Regions from separate parts of the Undibacterium sp. MH2W genome, predicted to be linked through region 1. Evidence: riboswitches for the same ligand, from Rfam matches in the RefSeq annotation. Region 1 holds a riboswitch; the other holds the start of a gene.
The links. A riboswitch is a leader RNA that binds a small molecule or an ion and turns the genes downstream of it on or off. The one in region 1 is predicted to bind thiamine pyrophosphate.

Region 1 (11,419 bases):
ATGCAGAGCGCGATTGACTGTTTGAGCCGTTTTCGCGAGATTTTGAACGCCTATCCAGTTGATAATTTACGTGTTGTCGCAACGAACACAATCCGGATTGCAAGAAACGCAGCAGTACTACTTCCCTTGGCAGAAGCAGCAATTGGTCATCCTATTGATGTGATTTCAGGTGAAGAAGAGGGGCGTCTCATTTATATGGGCGTTTCTAATTCTGTGGCGATTCCGGGTGAACGTCGGCTTGTGATGGATATTGGCGGTGGATCGACGGAAGTCATTCTGGGTCGCGGTCACGAAATCGTGAACGTCGAATCATTTAGTATCGGCACTGTTAAAACGAGTGCTAATTTTTTCCCGGATGGGCGTTTGACCGAAGCTGCGTTTGAGGCGGCTATTCTGTCAGCACGGTCCATGTTTGAAGATGCCGCACCTATCTATCAGCCACAGCATTGGCGTAAAGCCTACGGTTCCTCGGGTACCATGCGCGCCATTGCAGATGCCATCCTTAAAGGTGGCCTGGGTGATGGCAAGATCACCCTGTTAAGTCTGAATGCACTCAAACAATACTGTATCCAATGCGGCAAAATCAGCGACCTAGAGCTGAGTGGTATCAAGCCTGAGCGCGTTGCGATGGTTGTTGGTGGGTTGGCGATCTTAATTGGTTTGATGTCTGAATTTCAGATCGAAGTACTGATCCCCGTTGAAGCCGGTTTGCGTATGGGTGTCATGTGGGATTTGTACCTGCGTGCAACGAAACGCGATCGCCGCGAAGTCTCCGTACAAAAAATCGCGACGATGTTTAACACCGATATGGCACGTGCTAACAGAGTCGTCGATATGGTGAAATCGTTGTATCAGCAATTAAAGCCAGCCTCAGACAATTACTTACGCTTATTGCTTTGGAGCGCGCGTCTGCACGAAGTGGGGATGGCGATTTCGCATACGGGTTATCACAAGCACGGTTCTTACATGATCGAGAACGCGGATATGGCTGGCTTCACGACCCGCGAACAACGCATCATGAGCAAGCTCATCCTGAGTCAGAAGGGCAATTTGCGCAAATTGGGTGAGGCGTTGACTGATCCTGATTTCGCCAAAGCGGTGTTGGCTTTGCGTTTGTCCGTCATGCTGATGCATTCTCGCGCTGAGATCGATTATGAAGATATCCGTTTAAAAATGAAGCGGAGCGTTGAATTAGAAATGCGTCGAGACTGGGTCACATTGCATCCAACAGTCGCTTATTGGTTGCAGAAAGAAATCGAATCCTGGCGTGAGATTGGCGTTGATTTCTTAGTGCGAACGAACGTGTAAGCGATCATGTGGAGACAATGCCTGCGCCTCGTCTCCACACGTCAACAGCGAAGTTAGAAATCAAATTGCGCTGATAATTTATAGAGCCGCGGCGCACCCGGGAACAAGTATCCACCAAGTTGTTGCGTTGCATCTCGCCAATAGAATTTATTCAATACGTTATCGACGTTGAAGCGCAAGGTTGTGGTTGTGTTGCCGATCCGCGTAACGTAGCGAGCACCTGCATTGTAGACCTGGTACCCAGGAATCATAACGGCGTTATCAGGCGTATAGGCTTTATTGCCGGAGTATTGCCAACTAGCGTTGACATCCAATCCCTTGATCTCTGCAACCGCATAATCCACGTAGATCGTGGATTTTAACCGTGGCACGTCGAGGACGCGTTTCCCCTCCTGTGAAGCATCGCCTGTATCCTGTTGAATGGCATCCAGCGCAGTGATACTCGTGCCTAGCGTCAGTTGCGGTGTGATTCTGCCTTGTGCAGTCAATTCCAGACCGGTATGGCGGGCATGGCCGTTTTGTATGTAATTATTGAAATTGCTGTCTTGATTCGTATCGATGTAAGCGAGTGGTTTTTCAATACGGAACAGCGCCGCAGTCAGGGTGAGGTCTTTATTGACGTCTGTTTTGATACCGACTTCTACTTGTTTGGATCGTGCGGGATCGAGTATCTGATTCGCATTATTCGTCCCAAATGGCGCAACGGTACCATGCTCAACCCCTTGCGCAAACGAAGCGTATAGCGATGTATTCTGTGCAGGTTTATAGACAACGGCGATATTCGGTACCCAGTAATCATGCTGGTATCCAGTAAAGCCGAGTTGCGTACGTTCCACATGAAGGCGGCGAAGGCCAGTATGCAGCGTCCATGCCTCGTTGAAATGAATCGCATCTTGCACGAACGCAGACCATTCCTTATCCGTCCGCTGTAACATCACTGGTCCAGTTGTGTTTGTCGATTGACCAACAACGACAGGATTGAAGATGTTGTTCGTCCCAACAAAATCATACACATAGGCGCCAAAATAATCTTTGCGCTGTGAGTCAGCCAAACCGAGAGCCAACTGATGGTGTATCGTGCCTGTGCTGAACTGACCATTTAACAAGGCTTGCCCACCCCGAGACGATTTTGATTCGCCAACGCTTTGGTAGTCATAAACATCATAGTCGCCATTCGCACAATAGCCGGAAGAGAGATTGCCTGTGCTACAGCCGAAGGGGAACGCTGTGTAGTCGTTGCGTTTGAACTCGTGTTTGTTAACCGCGACACTGGCTGTCCAAGCGGAATTGAGTTTATATTCGTAGCGGATTCCAATATCGCTGTCTTTGGTGTCGACAGGCTTTGACCAAGGCTGGTTATTGAGCATCGTATCAGCACTGATCCGTTGCGGCAGATCGGTACCGTTTGTGAGCTGAAAACCGGGAGCAGAAATCTGCGCGCGGTGCTGGTAGTCGAAGTCAAATTGCAACAGGGCTTGCGATGAAAGGTGCCAGTCAAATGCACCTGAAACAAATTGACGATGACCATTCGCGCCGACGATATACGATCGCAAGCGCTCTTCCGCCGCGTTGATACGATAACCAAATTGTTTATCTGACGACATGCCGCCCAAATCCAGCGCTCCATACAAGGTACCGCGTTCGGAAATGCTGGTAGTGATACTTCGCAGATCGCTGTCAGTAGGGCGCTTAGTCACATAATTGATGATGCCACCGGGTGTGGCAAAGCCAGACTCAAATCCAGAAACACCCTTCAGTATTTCGATGGTTTCTTTGTTTTCTAGCGGAATCACACCATCATCAGGGATGGCAAACCCATCTTTACGATAGCTGTATTCATTGTCCAATGGGAAGCCACGAATCGAGAATTGTTCAGCGTAACCCACGGCATTGTAGGCATCGTTCACACTGGCGTCATATTTCACCACATCGGTTGTTAGCCGAATTTGTAGATCCTCCAGTTGTTTCGTACCCCACGCATTCACTGAAAAAGGAGTGTCGAGGAGTTTTTCGTCAATAAAGCCCGTCACTTTAGAATGATCTGGCTTTGCGGGTGTTTTGCTACCCGAGACGACGACCTCTTGTAATGTTGATGTGTCGGTCGCGGCGATCGCTTCAGGTTCCGCGGCGGCGTAAGCGCTTGGCAGGCACAGTGCTTGGGCAATGGCGAGGGCGATCATCGTTGGACGGAATGCCGGATGAGACAAAAAAGAAGGGCGTGCGAAGGATGGTGTCATGATGTGCTCGTTAAACTTGTTATGCGCATACTGGATGGCAGCAAAGAAGCAAACAAAGCATGGACGAGCAGAAAACAGCGTGGACTTTGCGCTTCCCTTCGCTGGCATTATCCAGATCAGGTTCAAGGGACTCTCTCACCCGGAAATACATTCCAGGACCCCTAGCGAAGGCGCTACTGTAACATGAAAGTGAAGGGATGGCTGTCGACGCCCACTGTTGCGTCGTCATTGTGTGGTTTTTTACCAGAGAGAACGTCCTTCTCTGGTTAATTCGATAATGTATTTATTGGGTTAAATAGTAATAATGAAAAGCCCGGAATGGTCAATTCGAACGCAATGAGAAGGCAATGAGAAGGCAATGAGAAGGTAATAAGACTTCAACAATGGCTGCATCAAGCAGCCATTGTTTTTAAATGATGTTATGAGACCGTAGTTCTCTTCTGTTTAACATTCATCCACACACTTTCAGCCGAGTAGATCACCAATGCAACCCAAATTGCTGCGAAGCCAATTAGTCGATGGGTATCAAGGGTTTCGTTAAATAACCAGACGCCAAGCATGAGTTGGACGAACGGTGCGATGTACTGCAACAATCCTAGCGTTGTCATAGGAATGCGGCGCGCACCAGCGGCAAACATGAGTAAAGGAATGGCGGTGATAGGACCGCTCAGTGCCAGTAAGACTTTGAGTGATAGATCGCCGGTGATTAATGCATTTTGCCCATGCATGGTCAGCCATGTCAGATATCCAAACGCAAACGGGAAGAAAATCGCGGTTTCTAAAGAGAGACCTTCTAACGCACCGAGCGTTGCTGTTTTTCGAAGTAAGCCATAGGTACCGAAGGTAATCGCTAATGACAAGCCGATCCATGGTAAATGCCCTGTCTGGATCGTCATCCAAGCGACGCCTATCGCAGCTAAAGCGATCGCTACCCACTGTCCCTGCCGTAAGCGTTCTTTGAGTAAGACTGAGCCAATCAATACATTGACCAAGGGGGTCATAAAATATCCTAGGCTGGCATCAATGACTTTGCCATCATTCACAGCCCAGATATAGATAAACCAATTCGCCGACAGCAATAACGCACTGAGCGTGAAGTTACCAATGAGTTTAGGCTGACGGCGGACGATGGTGAGCCAGTCCCATTGTTTGCGTACGCTTAAGACGATGACCAAGAATAGCAATGACCACAACATACGGCTTAATAAAATTTCCAACGAAGGAACCGCATGCAGCGCTTTGAAATATAAAGGAAACAAGCCCCAGATTGTGTAGGCAGAACCTGCCAGAAAAATACCTTTACGCATTACTGCAATCCAAATAAGAAGACCGACATGGCGGCCAGACTCGACATTATCGCTGTATTCATGAATGCGTGCAGTGATTTGCGGTGCTATCAGCTCGGAACAGGTCGGAGCCTGCCAGAACATGTTCGATTGCGTCGGAGCGGGGGATTATTTTGCTCGGGCGAGAGCAATTTTTTTGCAGAGCGCTTCAGTGCCGTCGAGGATGCGAGGACCTGCGCGGTTGAGTATGTCTGCAGGGACTGCATAGAGGTGATTCTTCTTCACTGCGTTGAGCGTCTTAAATTGTCGCCAGTCGTTTAGGCTGTCGGTATTATCTCCCCCAGTCATGATGACGTCCGGGTTACTGGCTAGTAGCGCTTCCGTGGTAATGGTGGGACTTAACTCTTTGAGGCGACCAAAAACATTGGTGCCACCGCATAGCCGGATTGATGCTGAGATCATGTGCTCATCGTTGAGTGTCATGAGCGGCTTGTTCCAGACTTGATAGAAAACGGTGATCGGCGTGACGTTGTCAGGTTGGCGGTAGGTTTTACGTAATTCTTCTAAACGTTGACGGAAAGCCGCTGCTGCCGCATTGCCAACGTTGCTCGTTCCCGCTAACAATGCAAGGCGCTCAATCGAGTTGGCTACCGTTTCATAATTGCGTGGCTCACTCTCAAAAACCGTTAAGTGTTGACCGCGTAATTTATTGGCGAGTGCTTTGCCATTGCCTGTTCCCCAAATGACGACCAGGTCTGGTTTCAATGCGAGGAGCCGTTCGGTATCTAATGCAAAAACACTTCCAACGGAGGCGATGTTTTTTGCTGCATCAGGGTAATTGCTGAAATCACTGACAGCGACAATTGCTTTTTCGGCACCCGCTGCAAATAAGAGCTCTGTGGCATGCGGCGCGAGGCTAACAATGCGTTGTGCTGGTTGGTTTAATGTAATCGTATGTTGCGCGTCGTCCTTCACGCTGATTGCACCGAAGGCCGGCAGCACTCCTGCTGTCAGCAACGAAATCAGCGTGATGTACTTACTCGGCATCGATTAAATTTCCAGATTATCGATCAGTCGAGTGTTGCCTAATTTGGCTGCCGCAAGAACAACCAGTGGCGCACCCTGTGCAAGATCGCCTGCCGATGGCGGTTGAAGATCGGCACGTTTACGGATCGAAACGTAATCTGGTTTCCATTGACGTCCAGCCAGTTTTGCCATCGCCTGACGTTCCAGTTCAAACATATCTAAATGGCCGCTACGTACTTCATTCGCGACTTCATTGAGCGCTGCGTACAAGGCTGGCGCTTCAGCACGCTCTGCTTCAGAGAGGTACATGTTGCGAGAGGAGAGCGCCAGTCCATCGTCCGCACGATACGTGTCGGCTGCGATAATTTCTGTTGGCAGTGCGAACTGTTTGCTCATATTGCGAACGATCATCAATTGCTGATAGTCCTTTTTACCGAAAACGGCAACGCGCGGTTGGACGCACGAAAACAGTTTCAGTACAACGGTGGTGACGCCAGTAAAAAATCCTGGGCGGAACTCACCTTCAAGGATATTACCGAGATCATCTGGTGGGCGAACGCGGAATTCTTGCGGTTCAGGATATAAATCTTTTTCTGTTGGTGCGAACAGAATATAGACGCCTTCTTTCTCTAATTTTTCGACGTCTGCCTGAAACGTGCGTGGATATTTATCGAAATCTTCATTTGGACCGAATTGCAGGCGGTTGACAAAAATGGATGCAACAATTGGGTCGCCATGTTTCTTCGCCAAACGCATCAGCGATAAATGACCTTCATGTAAGTTACCCATGGTTGGCACAAATGCTGTACGCAATTGACCACTGAGGTGGTCGCGCAATTCTTCGATGGATGAAATGATTTTCATAATAAATGAGTCAAGAAATTCAGTGGTTGTTCGTTTGATTGCTCGCGTTGTTCGCCACGCAACGATCAGCTTGGTGAGTAGGCGAGGCGTACATAAATCGGGGCAAATGCCTCAGCTTGCGTAATTTCAATTAGCGTTTCTTTTGCGAGTTCGAGAAGTGCCACAAAATTGACTACTAAGACCGGAGCGCCGCGCGAAGGGTCAAATAGATCAGAGAATTCAACAAATTTCGCTGATTGCAATTTACGCAGAATACCCGACATATGCTCGCGCACAGAGAGTTCTTCGCGGCTGATTTTATGATGGGCAACCAGCGTTGCTCTTTTCAGGATATCTGCCCACGCAGCTTGAATGTCTGCCAGCTCTACCTGAGGCCAATGCAGAATCGTATTTTGCTCGACAAAAACTTGGGCGTGTAAGAAATCACGCCCCAATTGCGGCACCGCATTCAGATCGTAAGCAGCGAGTTTCATTTGCTCATATTCGAGCAATCGACGAACAAGCTCGGCACGCGGATCTTCAGCTTCTTCGCCCTCAGCCGTTTTCGTTGACGGCAAGAGCATACGTGATTTAATTTCAATCAGCATGGCTGCCATGAGTAGATACTCAGCGGCGAGTTCCAAGTTGTGATTGCGGATCTGATCGACATATTTTAGATACTGCAATGTCACTTGTGCCATTGGAATATCCAGAATATTGAAATTCTGCTTACGGATCAGATACAGCAAGAGATCGAGCGGGCCTTCAAACGCCTCTAAAAACACTTCCAGCGCATCAGGTGGAATATAGAGGTCGTTGGGTAATTTAAAGAGCGGTTCTCCGTATAGCTTAGCAAAGGCTAAGCCATCGACCACGTCGGGGGTCGTGTCTGTACCGCCGACCGGTGGAAGGTCAGTGGGAGGGAGTGGGCTCGTACTCACAGGCAAGGCAAACTAGCAGGCTTATGCCTTGTTTTGATAGACATACGGTTGTTGAGGAACGATCGACTCCAAGGTGTCTTTTTGTGTGCGCAGATCCACTGGGGCTTTGTCCCACAATAATGCACGACCTTCGCGTTGTCCTTGTTCTAATTTAGGATTCGCGCTTTTTAAACTTTGGATAAAGTGCGTGGCTTCGGATTCATACAAAGAGAATTGCTTAGAGAATTTCATAATTTTTGAAATAAACATGTAAAAGATCGAATAAAGCCGCATTTTACTCTTAATTTTGCGTCCATCTTCATTTCTGCGTGGCGGTCGCGCAAGATGTTGGAATAAAAATGAAAAACATCTTCATCGAAGACGTGAAAACAAGACAGATTACAGATCTTTGTCGTCTACCCATTTACGGGTCGTTACCGGCAAGTAGGTTTTCAATTGTTGCAAGAGGTCATTTGGTTCTGGAGATGAGAGCAGAATGTCAAGATGGCTCGCACGCAAAAAACCTTGTTGCCGTGTATGGTCGAGAAAGTGTAGTAGCCCATCATAAAACCCACTGACATTAAGCAAGCCGATTGGTTTTTGGTGAAACCCCAGTTGCGCCCATGTCATGACTTCAAACAATTCTTCGAGTGTGCCAATTCCACCTGGCATCGCGATAAAACCATCGGACAGCTCTGCCATGAGGGCTTTACGCTGATGCATGTTGTCCACAATATGCAGCTGAGTCAACCCTGTATGACCCACTTCTTTATCCATCAAAGCCTGAGGAATGACGCCTGTCACTTTACCGCCAAGCGCTAAGACTTCGTCAGCAATGACACCCATGAGCCCGACATTGCCACCGCCATACACCAACGCGATGTCTTGATTGATAAGCGTTACGGCAAGCTGTTTGGCAGCGATCGTATAAGCAGGTGAGTGTCCAGGTGAGGCGCCACAATAGACGCAGAGGGATTTCATGCTGGATTCATTTTTTGCAAATAATCTTGTGATAACTTTTCAAACACCTGTTTGGTTTCGCCGCGAAGGTAGGGACTGATCAAGGAGATCACTTGATAGCAGCCGCGGGCGAGGGACTCCGACATGGTTTGTAATTCTGTATATTTCCGTGGATTTCGCACGTACTCATAAGATAACCAATAAGTGGCAACAACGACCATGTTTGTTGATAAAGCATCAATATCCAGGTCGGTACCTTCAAATTCGCCATCGGCGCGGAGCCCTAAGCAAAGCTCAGTTGCCACTTTGATTTTATGAGACAGGATTTGCTTGAAATTCAGTTCTAGCTTGCGATTCCGTGACAGCAAGTCGTTGAGATCGCGATAGAAAAAGCGATAGCGCCATACCAGCTCAAATGTCAGGTGGAGATAGGTCCAAATATCTTGAATATTGGCTTTTCGACCTTGCGGAAAGGCAAGTTTTTTGTTGATCTCCGCTTCGAACTGCGTGAAGATCGAATTAACGATATCGTCTTTATTGCGAAAATGATAATAAAGGTTGCCTGGGGAAATGTTCATTTCCTCAGCAATCACAGTCGTCGTGATATTGGGTTCGCCAAACTCATTAAACAAACGCAGCGACAGTTCAAGAATACGTTCTCGGGTGCGGCGCGGAGCTTTGTGTTGCATGTCATTCAATCTCTATAGATGATAGGACTGACTCAAAATCGGTCTGGCGATGACATTGCCTTGTATCGAAAGACGCGTATTTATATCGCCATGACTGGGTAGAAAATTTTGTGTAGCCCTGAATTATTTCATAAGAATAACATCGTTCAGGCGAACATCAAAACGCACTCAGACCTCTAAGCGACTTTTCCCTTCTCCAGGGACGTGGATCACGCAGGTTTTTGCAAGTTTGTCGTGCAAGAACTGACCGTTTTTGTCGAGGCGGGAGGTGAGTGCCCAAGCGAACATGCCAATGGCCAATACGACCATCATCGACCATTCTTTGAGCTCAAATTCATAGCTTAACGCCATCGCAGGCACAAACCACATCCACGCCAGCACATAGCGTACGATCGCTTTAATCACCGGTAATCGCGTTCCATCTTGGTCAGTGACCCGTAGGCGCCACGTTTGCATTGCCAATGTCTGACCGCTTCGGCTCCAACAAAACACAAAATAAGCACCGATGACAAAAAAGAGCCATGTCTGACGACCATGTCTGAGCATCAGTGCACTTTTACTTTGTGTGGTGACGTCAAAGAGAAATCCAAAAACGAAAACGATCCCGAATAACAGCATCGCCTCATAGACCATGCAAATCAAACGACGTCGCAAAGGGGGAGCTGTTAAGTCTGTATTCACTGATTTATTTTGTTACGGCTTGATTGATGGCGGCATTGCTTGTGGATACGGGTGTGTCAGCAGGCGGCGGCACAACGGACGTTGCCGCAGCAGAGCCAGAGACTGGCGCCGCGACGGCTGCCGGCGTTGCTGGGGTTGCAGGCACATTCGTTATTGCATTGTTCTTTGGGCTGCTGGTACTCGTCTTATTGCTTGTCACTGTTTTTGGACCAACTTTTATCGGCGCGATGACTTGCGGATTCTTGATCGATTCTGGGACAAGGTTAGTCAGATTTTTTTTGTTCTGATGTTGTTCGGCGAGGCGTTTCTTTTCTTCCTCGGTTAATTGTTGGTACTGTTGCCACTGTGCGGACTTGTTTTCAGGCTTCAATTGCGTCGCGTGGGCGTAATTTTCTCTTGCTGCACGTCGTTGATCAGGTGTTAATTTCACCCATTCGCGCATTCTTTCCTGTAGACGCTGCTGTTCTGCTGGCTTCATCGTGGCGTAGCGGTTCGCGATTTCAATCCATTTTTTCTTGCCATTTTCAGACAGTTGCTCCCATTCAGGAGTCAAAGGCGCCAAAGCCTGCTGTTGGGCAGGGCTGAGCTCCGACCAGCGTGGCTTTGTCAGATTGGCCGCAGCATTCGCTGCGGCACTCGAGGCAGTTGCAGGTGATGGGTGAGTACCATTGGCACTGGCGAACGGTACCGATAAAACGATCAAAGCGAAGAGGAGGGACAGACGAACGTTGCAAAGCGTCACGCTTATTCCTCCGCTTTGTTCAAATAAGCGGTAAAGCCAGTATCAACGTAAGCTGCTGGTGGCAACTCGTCGACTAATACGGCTGTATCGATATCGGCCAATTCGGTGATGCGCTGTTCTTTTTCATGCTGGTAAATACCGGCAAGGCCAGCGACTAATGCCAGCAATGGAATAATGATACCGAGTCGACCCAGCCAATTGGATGGCCCAGAGAACGAGAAACCATTTGTACCCGCCAACACGCCACTGAAAACATGCACTTTTGCGCCAGCATCTGGTTTTTTTCTCGCGAGCGCCGCTTTTCTGGCTTGCGCCAAGCGATCTAACGTCGGCGCAGGCAACCCTTCGGCCGATTCGTTTAATGCCCGCCGAACTTTGTAAGCAAAGTCGAGATCTTGCAATTCTTTTGAGTAGTTCATAGCTGTATTCCTTTTGCCTTAAGCGACGTGGCCAGTGCGTGAGTTGCTCTGGAGCAATGTGTTTTGACACTTCCCTCCGAACAACCCATCGCCTCGGCGGTTTCTGCCACATCCATGTCTTCCCAATAACGCATGAGGAACGCTTCCCGTTGACGTGCTGGGAGTTTTTTTATTTCTTCGTCAATGATATTCAATACTTCTTCGCGTTCAAGCTTGTCTGCGGTTGATTCTGCTGCTTCAGTCCCTTCTTCAGCCGCATAACTCTCTAAGAGATCGAAATTGTCATCATCTTGGTTGTTATTCGGGGT
Region 2 (11,419 bases), 880 kb from region 1:
CCCCACATCTGAAATTTAAAGAGGCGCGTAGCAGTCTGGAAAATGCAGGTACGCAGGCAAAAACATTTCTTGCTAGCTTTCCTGATACGCCTGAAAAATGTCATGCAGCGATCCGTTATCTGACTGGGTTTAAGCAGATGTCACGTTTTCAGCGTGTACGTGGGCTGTATCAACAAGATATTGAAAACCGGACCTTTTTTGGGACAGTGATTCTCTATATGCTGGCGCTGGTATTGCCGCGCCGATAGTAGAAAGACGACGGTAATCGTCGTCTTTTACTTTACCTCAGGGCAAGACATTTTCTTTTGTGCCCAGACGATGTCCTAGATTATTCGCCTCGAGGGCGAGCAGGGCGGCTGAATGATCAGCGCTGGGGTGTTCGGCCAGTAAGGCAGCAAAAAGTGCAGTCACATGCTCCGTGAGCGGTAGTTCAAGTCCCGTACGGTGGGCCGCATCCATGATATTGCGCATGTCTTTCGCTTGCGATTTTACTTGTCCACCGGGGATGAACGTGCGATCAAGCATCCGCTGACCATGTACCTCTAAAATCCTACTCTCCGCAAAGCCGCCGCGAAGCGCTTGGCGGACGGCAGCGGGATCTGCGCCACCTGCCTGTGCCAAGAGCAATGCCTCAGCGACGATAGTGATCGTGCCGCCGACGATGAGCTGGTTACACAATTTTGCCAATTGTCCGGCACCAGGCGCGCCAACGTGAGTAGGGCGACCCAGCACGGACAGAATATCTCTGACTGCTGCAAAACTGGCATCACTGGCGCCCGCCATAATCGCCAACTGTCCCTGTTGCGCGCCAATCACGCCACCCGAAACGGGAGCGTCGATGAATATGACACCGTGTTCTTGTAATAACGCGTGAAAATGCTGCGCTTCAGACTGCTTTGTTGAACTCATATCAATGACGATACTGCCAGGCTTGAGGACAGGCAGGACCTGTTGTAATACCTCTTCAACAACGGGACCTGCATCGAGCATCGTAATGATGATATCAGCGGTGACCTGTGCCTCTTTGACCGCGTCAGTAGATGTGGTAGCAACGCGCGCGCCCAAGGCGGCAAGTGGCGCTGCTTTGGCGATGGTCCGGTTCCATACACTGAGTGGATATCCTGCTTGGCATAAGCGGGTTGCCATCGGCAATCCCATGAGGCCCAGCCCCAAAAAGGCGATATGTTCTTTATTCGGCATAACATGAGTGGTCAGAAGATGTCTTTGTGATGATAACGCTTTTCAATTCATGTGCCGTTGTTTTCGCTCATCGGATTTATGTTATTCTTTCGGGATACTGTATTGACAATGTGTAGACCTTAACTATGAAAATCTTAAATAAAAAGCTTCTTTTAGCGTGCTTGGGAATGGCGCTTGTTCATGCGAGCGCTTCGGCAGTCGACTCTGTGTCAGGTGAGGTCGCCACTGGCAACCGTTCACAATTCGTGAGAGCAGGCGCGCAGTGGAACTGGGACAATGAATGGTACAAATCCAATGGCACGTTTATCGGCGGTTATTGGGATGCCACACTGACCCAATGGCGCAATAACGCCTACAAAGGGATTCCAGGGGATACACAAAACATCACAGATATCGGCATTACACCTGTATTCCGTTTTCAGAATGACAGCCGTAAAGGCCTTTACGGTGAAGCAGCGGTCGGTATTCATTTGTTCTCACACATTTACAGCAATAACAATCGTCAGTTTTCTACCGCCTTTCAGTTCGGTGATCACTTAGGTGTCGGCTATGTCTTTAACAATGGTTGGGATGTGGCATTGAAAGTCCAGCATTTCTCTAACGGTGCGATTAAACATCCTAATCCTGGTGCTAACTTGGCTGTGATCAAGGTAGGACATAGTTTCTAATGTGGGTGGTTTGCGTTGATGGATGTGGTTAATGTGATTAAGGTGATTGATTTCTGATTCAATCGACTTGATCACTGAGACCGACGAAGTCAAGGCCACGCATGCAAAAAAAGGGAGCTTTCGCTCCCTTTTTTATTAGATCTGACGCTTCGTGAGAAAATTATTGCTCTCTGACCCAAATCTGTGAGCGACCAATGAATGGTGTGCCGATATAGCCGCGTACATTCAGTTTTTTGTAATTTTCTATGGGAGTGATTTTACTGCTGTAGAGTTTTCCACTACCTGGATCCAGGATTTTGCCACCTGAGTACTCGTCTCCATCCTTTTTTAAACCAAACAAAATCGTCATGCCAATGATCGGTTGGTCTTTATTGACGCCTTCGCATTTATCGCATTTTGGATTTTTATCTGCTTCACCTTCCAGGAACAGCCGCTCAATCTTGCCCTGCAATTCGCCACCGGATTCCGTGATACGGATCAATGCTTTTGGCTTACCTGTTTTGTCGTCGATGTTTTTCCACAGACCAACAGGGGAATCTTCTGCATGAGCAAGTGGTGCGAATGCGATGGCAAAAAGGATGGCAATGAGTCCGGTTTTTTTCATGGTGTCTCCGATGTAAAAGTCGATGGTTCTGTCGCTTTGTTTTTCATCATCCCGCGTCGTTTATGCATTGATCTTGACGCAGGTGCTGTACTGTGAAAATTAATTGTACGTGGTGAAGTGCATCACCACGTACAAAATTTTAGAGCAAGTCCTTTAACAATCGCTTAACAATACTTTTGCGTAAAACTAGGCGGTAGGCAATTTAGAGAATTGCTCGCGCAGTTTTGCCAGCGTCGCTGAGAAGTTGGCCATTCTTTCTTTCTCTTGTGCGACAACGGCTGCAGGTGCGCGGGCGACGAAACTTTCATTGCTCAGTTTGACTTCTGCTTTGGCAATCTCTGTTTCCAAACGTGTGATTTCTTTCGATAAACGTTCACGTTCTGCAGCGACGTCGATTTCGACTTTGAGCATCAATTTCGATTCGCCGACGATAGAAACAGGTGCAGGTGACTCTGGCAAGCTGTCGACGACGTCGACCTCAGACAATTTTGCCAAGGCTTGCAGGTACGGTGCAAAGGATTGCAGACGTGCTTTGTCATCCGCATTGGCTGCTTGCAACAGCAGTGGTACACGCAATGCGGGCGACAACTGCATTTCACCACGCAAGTTGCGGCAAGCGTCGGTCATTGCTTTGAGTGCGTGCATCCATGCTTCTGCTGATTCGTCCACATTGGCTGCAACGAACAACGGATAAGGCTGAACCATAATGGAATCACCAGCCGCATTCAATTGCTTGCCCGCTAATGGTGCTACGGTCTGCCACAGCGCTTCTGTCACGAATGGGATGATAGGGTGGGCCAAACGCAGGATAACTTCCAATACGCGCAATAAAGTGCGGCGTGTTGCACGTTGCTGTGCTTCTGTGCCGTGTTGTACCTGAACTTTTGACACTTCGAGGTACCAGTCGCAATATTCGTCCCAAACAAACTTGTAAATAGCAGACGAGATATTGTCGAAACGGAACTCACTAAAGCCTTTTTCAATGTCGGCTTCAGCGCGTTGCAGTGTGGAGATAATCCATTTATCCGCCAGAGAATAGTCCAGATCCGCGTCAGTGATCTCCGCGCCGAATCCGCAATCTTTCCCTTCCGTGTTCATCAAAACAAAGCGCGTTGCATTCCACAGCTTATTGCAGAAATTACGGTAGCCTTCACAACGGGCGAGATCGAAGTTGATGTTACGTCCGAGGGAAGCATAGCTCGCCATCGTGAAGCGGATCGCGTCAGTGCCGTATGCCTGAATACCATCAGCGTATTCTTTGCGGGTTGCTTTTTCAATTGCCGCCGCTTGCTTCGGATTCATCAAACCTACAGTCCGTTTTGCGACCAGATCATCGACATTGATACCATCGATCAGATCGATCGGATCGAGCGTGTTTCCTTTTGATTTCGACATTTTCTGACCGCTGGAATCACGCACAAGACCATGCACGTACACGGTGTTGAACGGGATTTTTCCGGTAAAGTGCGTGGTCATCATGACCATTCGCGCAACCCAGAAGAAAATAATGTCAAAGCCTGTGACCAGCACGGAGGAGGGCAAGAAGTGCTTCATGTCTGGCGTTTCTTCTGGCCAGCCCATGGTGGAGAACGGCACTAACGCCGAGGAGAACCAGGTATCGAGCACGTCGTCATCACGCTTCAATGCACCAGTGTAGCCAGCCGCCGCCGCTTTGACCTTAGCGTCTTCTTCATTGCGGGCAACGAACACTTCACCGTTGTCACCATACCAGGCTGGAATCTGATGTCCCCACCACAATTGGCGTGAAATACACCAATCTTGGATATTGTTGAGCCATTGGTTATAGGTCGTGGTCCAGTTTTCAGGGACGAACTTAATCTCTCCGGAGGCGACTTTTTCTAAAGCGACTTCAGCGATCGATTTGCCAGGGAAATGCGTTCCTTCTGGCGCTGGCTTACTCATTGCCATGAACCATTGGTCTGTCAGCATTGGCTCGATGATGACGTTCGTACGGTCACCGCGTGGCACCATTAACTTGTGCGGTTTGACTTCGGCTAACAAGCCTTGTGCATCAAGATCGGCAACGATTTGCTTACGTGCGACAAAACGGTCCATGCCTTGATAGGCAGCAGGCGCGTTTTCATTGATTTTGGCATCAAGTGTCATGATACAGATCATCGCCAATTGATGGCGTTGACCAACGGCATAGTCGTTCAGATCATGTGCTGGAGTGATCTTTACGCAGCCAGTACCAAATTCTTTATCGACATAACTATCAGCAATGATAGGAATCTCGCGGTCGGTCAGTGGCAATTTGAGCATTTTGCCAACCAGATGGATATAACGCTCATCCGTCGGGTCGACCGCGACGGCCACGTCACCCAGCAGTGTTTCTGGACGAGTTGTTGCAACGGTCAAATGACCCGTGCCATCCGCAAATGGGTAGCGGATGTGCCACATAAAGCCGTCTTCTTCTTCCGACACGACTTCCAGATCAGATACGGCAGTGCCCAAGACAGGATCCCAGTTGACGAGGCGTTTACCACGGTAGATCAGACCTTGCTCAACCAAGCGCACAAACACCTCGGTGACAACCTTGGAGCGCTCGGAGTCCATGGTGAAATATTCACGATCCCAATCTGCCGATGCACCCAGGCGACGCATCTGACCCGTAATGGTCGAGCCAGATTTTTCTTTCCATTCCCAGACTTTTTCTAAAAACTTTTCGCGACCGAGATCATGACGGGAAATCTTTTGCGCATCTAATTGGCGCTCCACCACGATTTGTGTTGCAATCCCGGCATGATCTGTCCCTGGAACCCAAGCGGTATTATGACCACGCATCCGGTAGTAACGTGTCAAGCCATCCATGATGGTTTGATTGAACGCATGCCCCATGTGCAGGGTGCCAGTGACGTTTGGTGGTGGTAACAAAATAGAAAATGACGGTTTGCCATCATCCATGCTGGCCGCGAAATAGCCGCGTTGCTCCCATTCAGAGCGCCAATATTGTTCGATTTCTGCTGGTTCGAAAGACTTCGCTAATTCCATGATGATCTGTTAGTAGTGTGCTAAACCGTTGATTATAAATGACAGTGACGCTCTTGAAGCCGCAATCGTCTGGCATTTCTCCTAAAAAATAAATGGATGTGGAGCATTAACGACTTGTTCAAATGAAAATCTTGGTTTTGCTGTCATTTTTTTCTTATTTGCACTTATAGTGGTAGGATGCAATGCATAGTGATCTTCACGCTTTGACTGCGAAATGACTACCTATGGTGAATAAACAGTTGCAGATGATCTTGCGTTTTTTGGTCTGTTTCCTACTGAGTTTGTTGCTCAGTGGACATGTCGCGTACGCTGACGACAGTGCCGAACTTGCACAAATTGCTAGTATTCAGACCATCGGCGACACCGACAACACAGAAGCACTCAAACGCCTTCTGGAGCTCAAGCAGAAACAAACGGCTTCCACACCTGTTCAGGTGCGACTGCAAACACTCAAAGTGCTGGTCGATTTATATTATGACGCAGGAAAAATTCAATCCAGTACGGCGACAATTAACGAATTAGTATCATTGGCAACGGCAGAGAACGATGCGGCTGGCATGCGCATCGGCCAAATCATGCTGGTCTACCAAATCATTGATCATGGCAAGCTTCAGGAGGGCTTGAGCCGGCTCAATGCCATTCAGGAAGCCCTTTCCCCCGACACGCCCGTTGAGGTACGGCTCCGACTAGACAGTGCTTTTGGCACCGTCCATTATCTCCTCGGAAACTTTGATTCCTCATTGAAGTACATGTTGGAGGCACTGAAGTTAAGCGATGATATGCCTTCCCGTAAGGTTCAGCACCGGATCCGTCGACTTGATGCAATCGCTAAGTTGTATATCAATATGAAAGATCCAGAAAAAGCCTTGGCGACGGTGGAGGAGGCGCTTGATATTTCTCCTTTGGCGAGGGCGCCGAAGGTGTTGGTCTCGCTGAGTATCAGCCAAGGGATTGCCTACTCGATGCTGAATCAGAACGACAAGTCGATTGAAGCATATAAAAGAGCGTTAAAAGTTTCTCGTGATGCTGGAATGATAACCAATGAGGTCATTTCCCTCATCAACATCAGCGACCACTATCTCACCCTCAATGAATACAAGCAGGCTGAGATTTATGCGCGACAAGGTTTACAGCGGTCTGAAGAGCTCGGCGATAAACAATCCATTTACATTGCGCGTGTGAATCTTGGCTTTTCTCTTGCTGGTCAAGGAAAAATGCAGCAAGGCGTTGAGATGGTCAATGCTGTGATTCATGACATGATGGAATCTGGACAGAAGTCAGATGCAGAAGGCATTATCGGTGAATTAGCGAATACGTACGAGCGGGCAGGGATGTACAAAGATGCATTGGCCACTTTGCGCCAACAGCAAAAACTAAGTGACGAATTATTTCGCTCGGATCGATCAAAGGCCGTTGCTTCGTTGCAGGAGCAATTTAACGCGGGACAACGACAAAAACAAATTGAATTACTGGCGAAAGAAAATGCGCTAAAAGATGCCGAAATTCGTAACCATCAATTGCAGCAAGTGATCACTTTGCTTGGTGCGCTTGTAACGGTGATGGGTGGTATTTTTATTTTCTTGCTATACCGCCGCGTTCAACGCGTTAATAAGCAACTACGTGAAGCAAATACACAACTTGAATTTCATGCTATTCATGACCCATTGACTGGCTTACATAATCGGCGGTCCTTTGTCGAATTGATGAATGCACGTGTGGCGCAAATAAATGCAGATCGTCGCGAAGCCCGAGAAGGGAACCCTGATTGTCTCATTCTGCTTGATATTGATCATTTTAAGCAAATCAACGATACGTTTGGCCATGCTGCGGGGGATACAGTCTTAGCAGAGGTCGCTCAGCGATTGCGTAAAGCGGTGCGTGACACGGATCGCGTGTTACGTTGGGGTGGCGAAGAATTTTTAGTGTATTCGCCAAAATCAGATCCTTCTCAGATTGCTGTTCTCGTTGAGCGAGTTCTGCATTCAGTGGGCGACACATCAATCACGACGAACGGTCATCCGATCCAAGTAACGATGACAGCAGGATTTATTTCATTACCGTTTTCAACGATTCCAGAGGAAAAACTGAATTGGGAAAAAGCACTTCAGATCGCTGATATGGCGCTTTATTTGGGAAAAGCGAACGGTCGCAATCGCGCTTACGGCGTTACCCGGGTGCTGGTGGATGCTGATGTAGCGATGCCCTATTTTGAAGAGGATTTGGCCGCAGCTGTCAGCAGAGGGATTGTTGAGTTGGTCGAAGTGATGGGGCCACCGAAGCGTGACGTCAGTCATTAAACACAGAATGACGTCATAGAGAATGGCTGACACGTGATTTCTTTTTATTTAAATTTGTGCAATTAGCGATATAATGTTGGCACGACGATAGCGTGAAACTAAAACGACACGCTGTGACGTAAAACAATGCTAGGGGTCCTGATATCGATGTGTGATATCGGGTGAGAAATACCCTCGAACCTGATCTGGATAATGCCAGCGAAGGGAAGCCGCTAAAAATCGTGCCCGTGATGGTTGTTGCTGTTTGTCATGCGCGCACTGTGTTTTTAGAAACTCCTTTGCTGGCTCCATGCCAACAAGCAAAGGAGCCAAACTACATGAACGCCAATCCGAAGTTTCTGTCTGCAACAGCGACAGTCGATGAAGCAGCAATCGCACCGCTGCCTAATTCCCGTAAAGTCTATATTCAAGGTAGTCGTCCCGACATCCGCGTACCGATGCGTGAGATCAGCCAATCTGATACCCCCGCTTCTTTTGGTGCAGAAAAGAATCCCCCGATTTATGTCTACGACACATCGGGACCCTATACCGATCCCAACGTCAGCATCGATATTCGCTCCGGTTTGCCCTCTGTGCGCGGCGCATGGATTGCAGAGCGGAACGATACCGAAGAATTATCTGGACCGACTTCCAAATATGGCCAGAAACGGCTCAATGATCCACAATTAGCTGAATTACGTTTTAATCTTAAACGTCTGCCGCGTCGCGCCAAAGCGGGTAAAAACGTATCGCAGATGCACTATGCGCGCCAAGGCATTATCACGCCAGAAATGGAATACATTGCGATCCGTGAAAATCTGCAACGTAAAGAGTATCTCGCCAATCTAAAAGCATCGGGTCCAATGGGGAACAAGCTGGCCGAGATGATGGGGCGTCAGCATCCAGGACAGTCTTTTGGTGCAGCGATTCCAGCAGAAATCACACCGGAATTTGTCCGTTCTGAAGTCGCTCGAGGTCGTGCGATTATTCCTGCCAACATTAATCATCCTGAAGTCGAGCCGATGATTATTGGCCGGAATTTCTTAGTGAAAATTAATGCTAATATTGGTAACTCTGCCGTCACTTCGTCCATCGGCGAAGAGGTAGAAAAAATGACGTGGGCGATTCGTTGGGGTGGCGACAATGTCATGGATCTGTCGACAGGCAAGCACATTCATGAAACACGCGAATGGATTATCCGTAACTCGCCCGTCCCGATTGGTACTGTCCCTATTTACCAAGCACTTGAAAAGGTGAATGGCAAAGCCGAAGACCTTACGTGGGAAATTTTCCGCGATACTTTGATTGAGCAGGCGGAGCAGGGCGTCGATTATTTTACGATCCATGCAGGTGTTCGTTTGCAGTATGTGCCATTAACCGCCAAGCGGATGACCGGCATCGTCTCTCGCGGTGGATCGATTATGGCGAAATGGTGTTTGGCGCATCACAAAGAGAGCTTTTTGTACGAACACTTTGAAGAAATTTGCGAGATCATGAAAGCCTATGATGTCTCGTTTAGTCTCGGCGATGGTCTGCGTCCTGGCTCGATTTACGATGCCAATGATGAAGCCCAATTGGGTGAATTAAAAACCTTGGGTGAATTAACCCAAATCGCTTGGAAACATGACGTGCAAGTCATGATCGAAGGTCCTGGTCATGTGCCGATGCATTTGATCAAAGAAAATATGGATTTGCAGCTGGAGCAATGTCACGAAGCGCCGTTTTACACGCTGGGACCATTGACGACGGATATCGCACCTGGCTATGACCATATCACGTCCGGTATTGGTGCTGCCCAAATCGGTTGGTATGGTACGGCGATGCTGTGCTATGTCACTCCTAAAGAACATCTAGGATTGCCCAATAAAGTTGACGTCAAAGACGGCATCATCACTTACAAAATTGCGGCGCATGCTGCCGATCTCGCCAAAGGACACCCAGGTGCACAGATCCGCGACAACGCATTGTCGAAGGCCCGCTTTGAGTTCCGCTGGGAGGACCAGTTCAACATTGGTCTCGACCCAGATAAAGCACGTGAATTTCATGACGAAACCTTGCCAAAAGATTCTGCCAAAGTAGCCCATTTTTGTTCAATGTGTGGTCCACATTTCTGTTCCATGAAAATTACGCAAGAAGTACGCGACTATGCCGCCAATCAAGGGATCTCCGAGATCGCCGCGCTCAAGCAAGGCATGGAAGTGAAAGCCGTTGAATTTGTGAAAAGCGGTGCGGAACTTTATCGAAAACAGTGAGCGTCATGATGGATTTGGAATTTGACATAGAGCTCAATGGCAGCGCGTATCAAGTGATGTTCGGTCACACGATTGATGACCTGATCGGTGTGCTGGCGCTACGTGAAAAAAACATCGCTGTCGCAGTGAATCGCCACATTATTCCCCGTAGTCAGTGGAGTGGCTTGTTACTGCAACGCGAGGACAAAGTTGATATCGTCCGCGCGATTGGTGGTGGGTGATCGCTCATTGTAGCCGAATACAAAAAGATGTTGCCCAGACCTCTAGCGTGGATGAGCAGCATCGTTCAAGCGTGATGTGAACAAAGGAAATCAAATGCAAACAACAGACGGCTTTACCATTGCCGGAAAAACCTACCGCTCTCGTTTATTGGTCGGTAGCGGTAAATACAAAGATCTTGAACAAACACGATTAGCAACCGAGGCGGCAGGTGCCGAGATCATTACCGTCGCGATCCGACGCGTGAACATCGGACAAGACCCCCACGCGCCGAGTTTACTCGATGTGGTACCACCTTCCCGCTATACGATCTTACCTAATTCTGCGGGATGTTATAACGCTGAAGACGCTGTCTACACCTTGCAGTTGGGGCGTGAATTATTAGGTGGACACAAACTATGTAAACTCGAGGTGCTGGGGGATGAAAAGACGCTATTTCCCAATATGCCTGAAACCTTGAAAGCAGCAAAAACGCTGGTGAAAGACGGATTTGATGTGATGGTCTACTGCAGCGACGATCCTATTCAAGCCAAAATGCTCGAAGAGATCGGCTGTGTTGCTGTCATGCCTCTAGCATCGCTGATTGGATCGGGGATGGGGATTTTGAACCCATGGAATTTATCCTTAATCATCGAACAGGCGAAGGTGCCCGTGTTGGTCGATGCTGGCGTAGGAACCGCTTCCGATGCAGCGATTGCCATGGAATTAGGCTGTGATGGCGTATTGATGAACACAGCCATTGCGGGTGCTCGTGATCCGGTGCGTATGGCCCGCGCAATGGGATTGGCGGTGGAGGCGGGAAGAGAGGCTTTTCTGGCAGGACGAATGGCACGTAAGTTTGCCGCCTCGCCGTCTTCCCCTATGGCAGGGCGTATTGTCTGATGACGCGCGCACAACGCCCCTGTGTTCTCGTGTTTGCGGGGCATGACCCGAGCGGTGGCGCGGGTATTCAGGCCGATATTGAAGCGATCGCTGCGCAAGGAGCGCATGCTTTGCCTGTCATCACCGCCCTGACCGTACAAGACAACGATCACGCTTATGCGGTGCATGCCGTAGACGCACAGATCATCCTTCAGCAAGCGATGACGCTCGTGGCGAAGATCCCTGTGTCTGTGGTTAAAATCGGTATTGTCGCTCACAAAAAAAATGCAGCGGCGATTGCGCGTTTTATCGAACAGTTGCGACAAA

Region 2: linked by a shared signal. The riboswitch ahead of thiC (phosphomethylpyrimidine synthase ThiC) and the one ahead of ACO0K2_RS03830 (TonB-dependent siderophore receptor) in region 1 are both predicted to bind thiamine pyrophosphate.

Annotation. Positions count from the first base shown of each region.
Region 1 covers NZ_JBMPPA010000001.1:901,190-912,608, forward strand. The annotation lists gene ACO0K2_RS03825 (Ppx/GppA family phosphatase) at 1-1,308, shown strand, start outside; gene ACO0K2_RS03830 (TonB-dependent siderophore receptor) at 1,362-3,545, opposite strand; TPP riboswitch at 3,622-3,718, opposite strand; gene rarD (EamA family transporter RarD) at 3,965-4,852, opposite strand; gene ACO0K2_RS03840 (cobalamin-binding protein) at 5,000-5,878, opposite strand; gene panC (pantoate--beta-alanine ligase) at 5,882-6,721, opposite strand; gene ACO0K2_RS03850 (segregation and condensation protein A) at 6,787-7,641, opposite strand; gene ACO0K2_RS03855 (DUF3460 family protein) at 7,663-7,872, opposite strand; gene ACO0K2_RS03860 (TIGR00730 family Rossman fold protein) at 8,020-8,601, opposite strand; gene ACO0K2_RS03865 (TetR/AcrR family transcriptional regulator) at 8,598-9,269, opposite strand; gene ACO0K2_RS03870 (RDD family protein) at 9,438-9,950, opposite strand; gene ACO0K2_RS03875 (DUF3106 domain-containing protein) at 9,955-10,692, opposite strand; gene ACO0K2_RS03880 (DUF3619 family protein) at 10,695-11,111, opposite strand; gene ACO0K2_RS03885 (RNA polymerase sigma factor) at 11,108-11,419, opposite strand, start outside.
Region 2 covers NZ_JBMPPA010000001.1:18,896-30,314, forward strand. The annotation lists gene ACO0K2_RS00090 (glycosyltransferase family 2 protein) at 1-248, shown strand, start outside; gene ACO0K2_RS00095 (NAD(P)-dependent oxidoreductase) at 286-1,200, opposite strand; gene ACO0K2_RS00100 (acyloxyacyl hydrolase) at 1,326-1,868, shown strand; gene ACO0K2_RS00105 (DUF2147 domain-containing protein) at 2,029-2,472, opposite strand; gene ACO0K2_RS00110 (valine--tRNA ligase) at 2,659-5,484, opposite strand; gene ACO0K2_RS00115 (tetratricopeptide repeat-containing diguanylate cyclase) at 5,709-7,781, shown strand; TPP riboswitch at 7,903-8,005, shown strand; gene thiC (phosphomethylpyrimidine synthase ThiC) at 8,099-10,012, shown strand; gene thiS (sulfur carrier protein ThiS) at 10,018-10,233, shown strand; gene ACO0K2_RS00130 (thiazole synthase) at 10,328-11,113, shown strand; gene thiD (bifunctional hydroxymethylpyrimidine kinase/phosphomethylpyrimidine kinase) at 11,113-11,419, shown strand, end outside.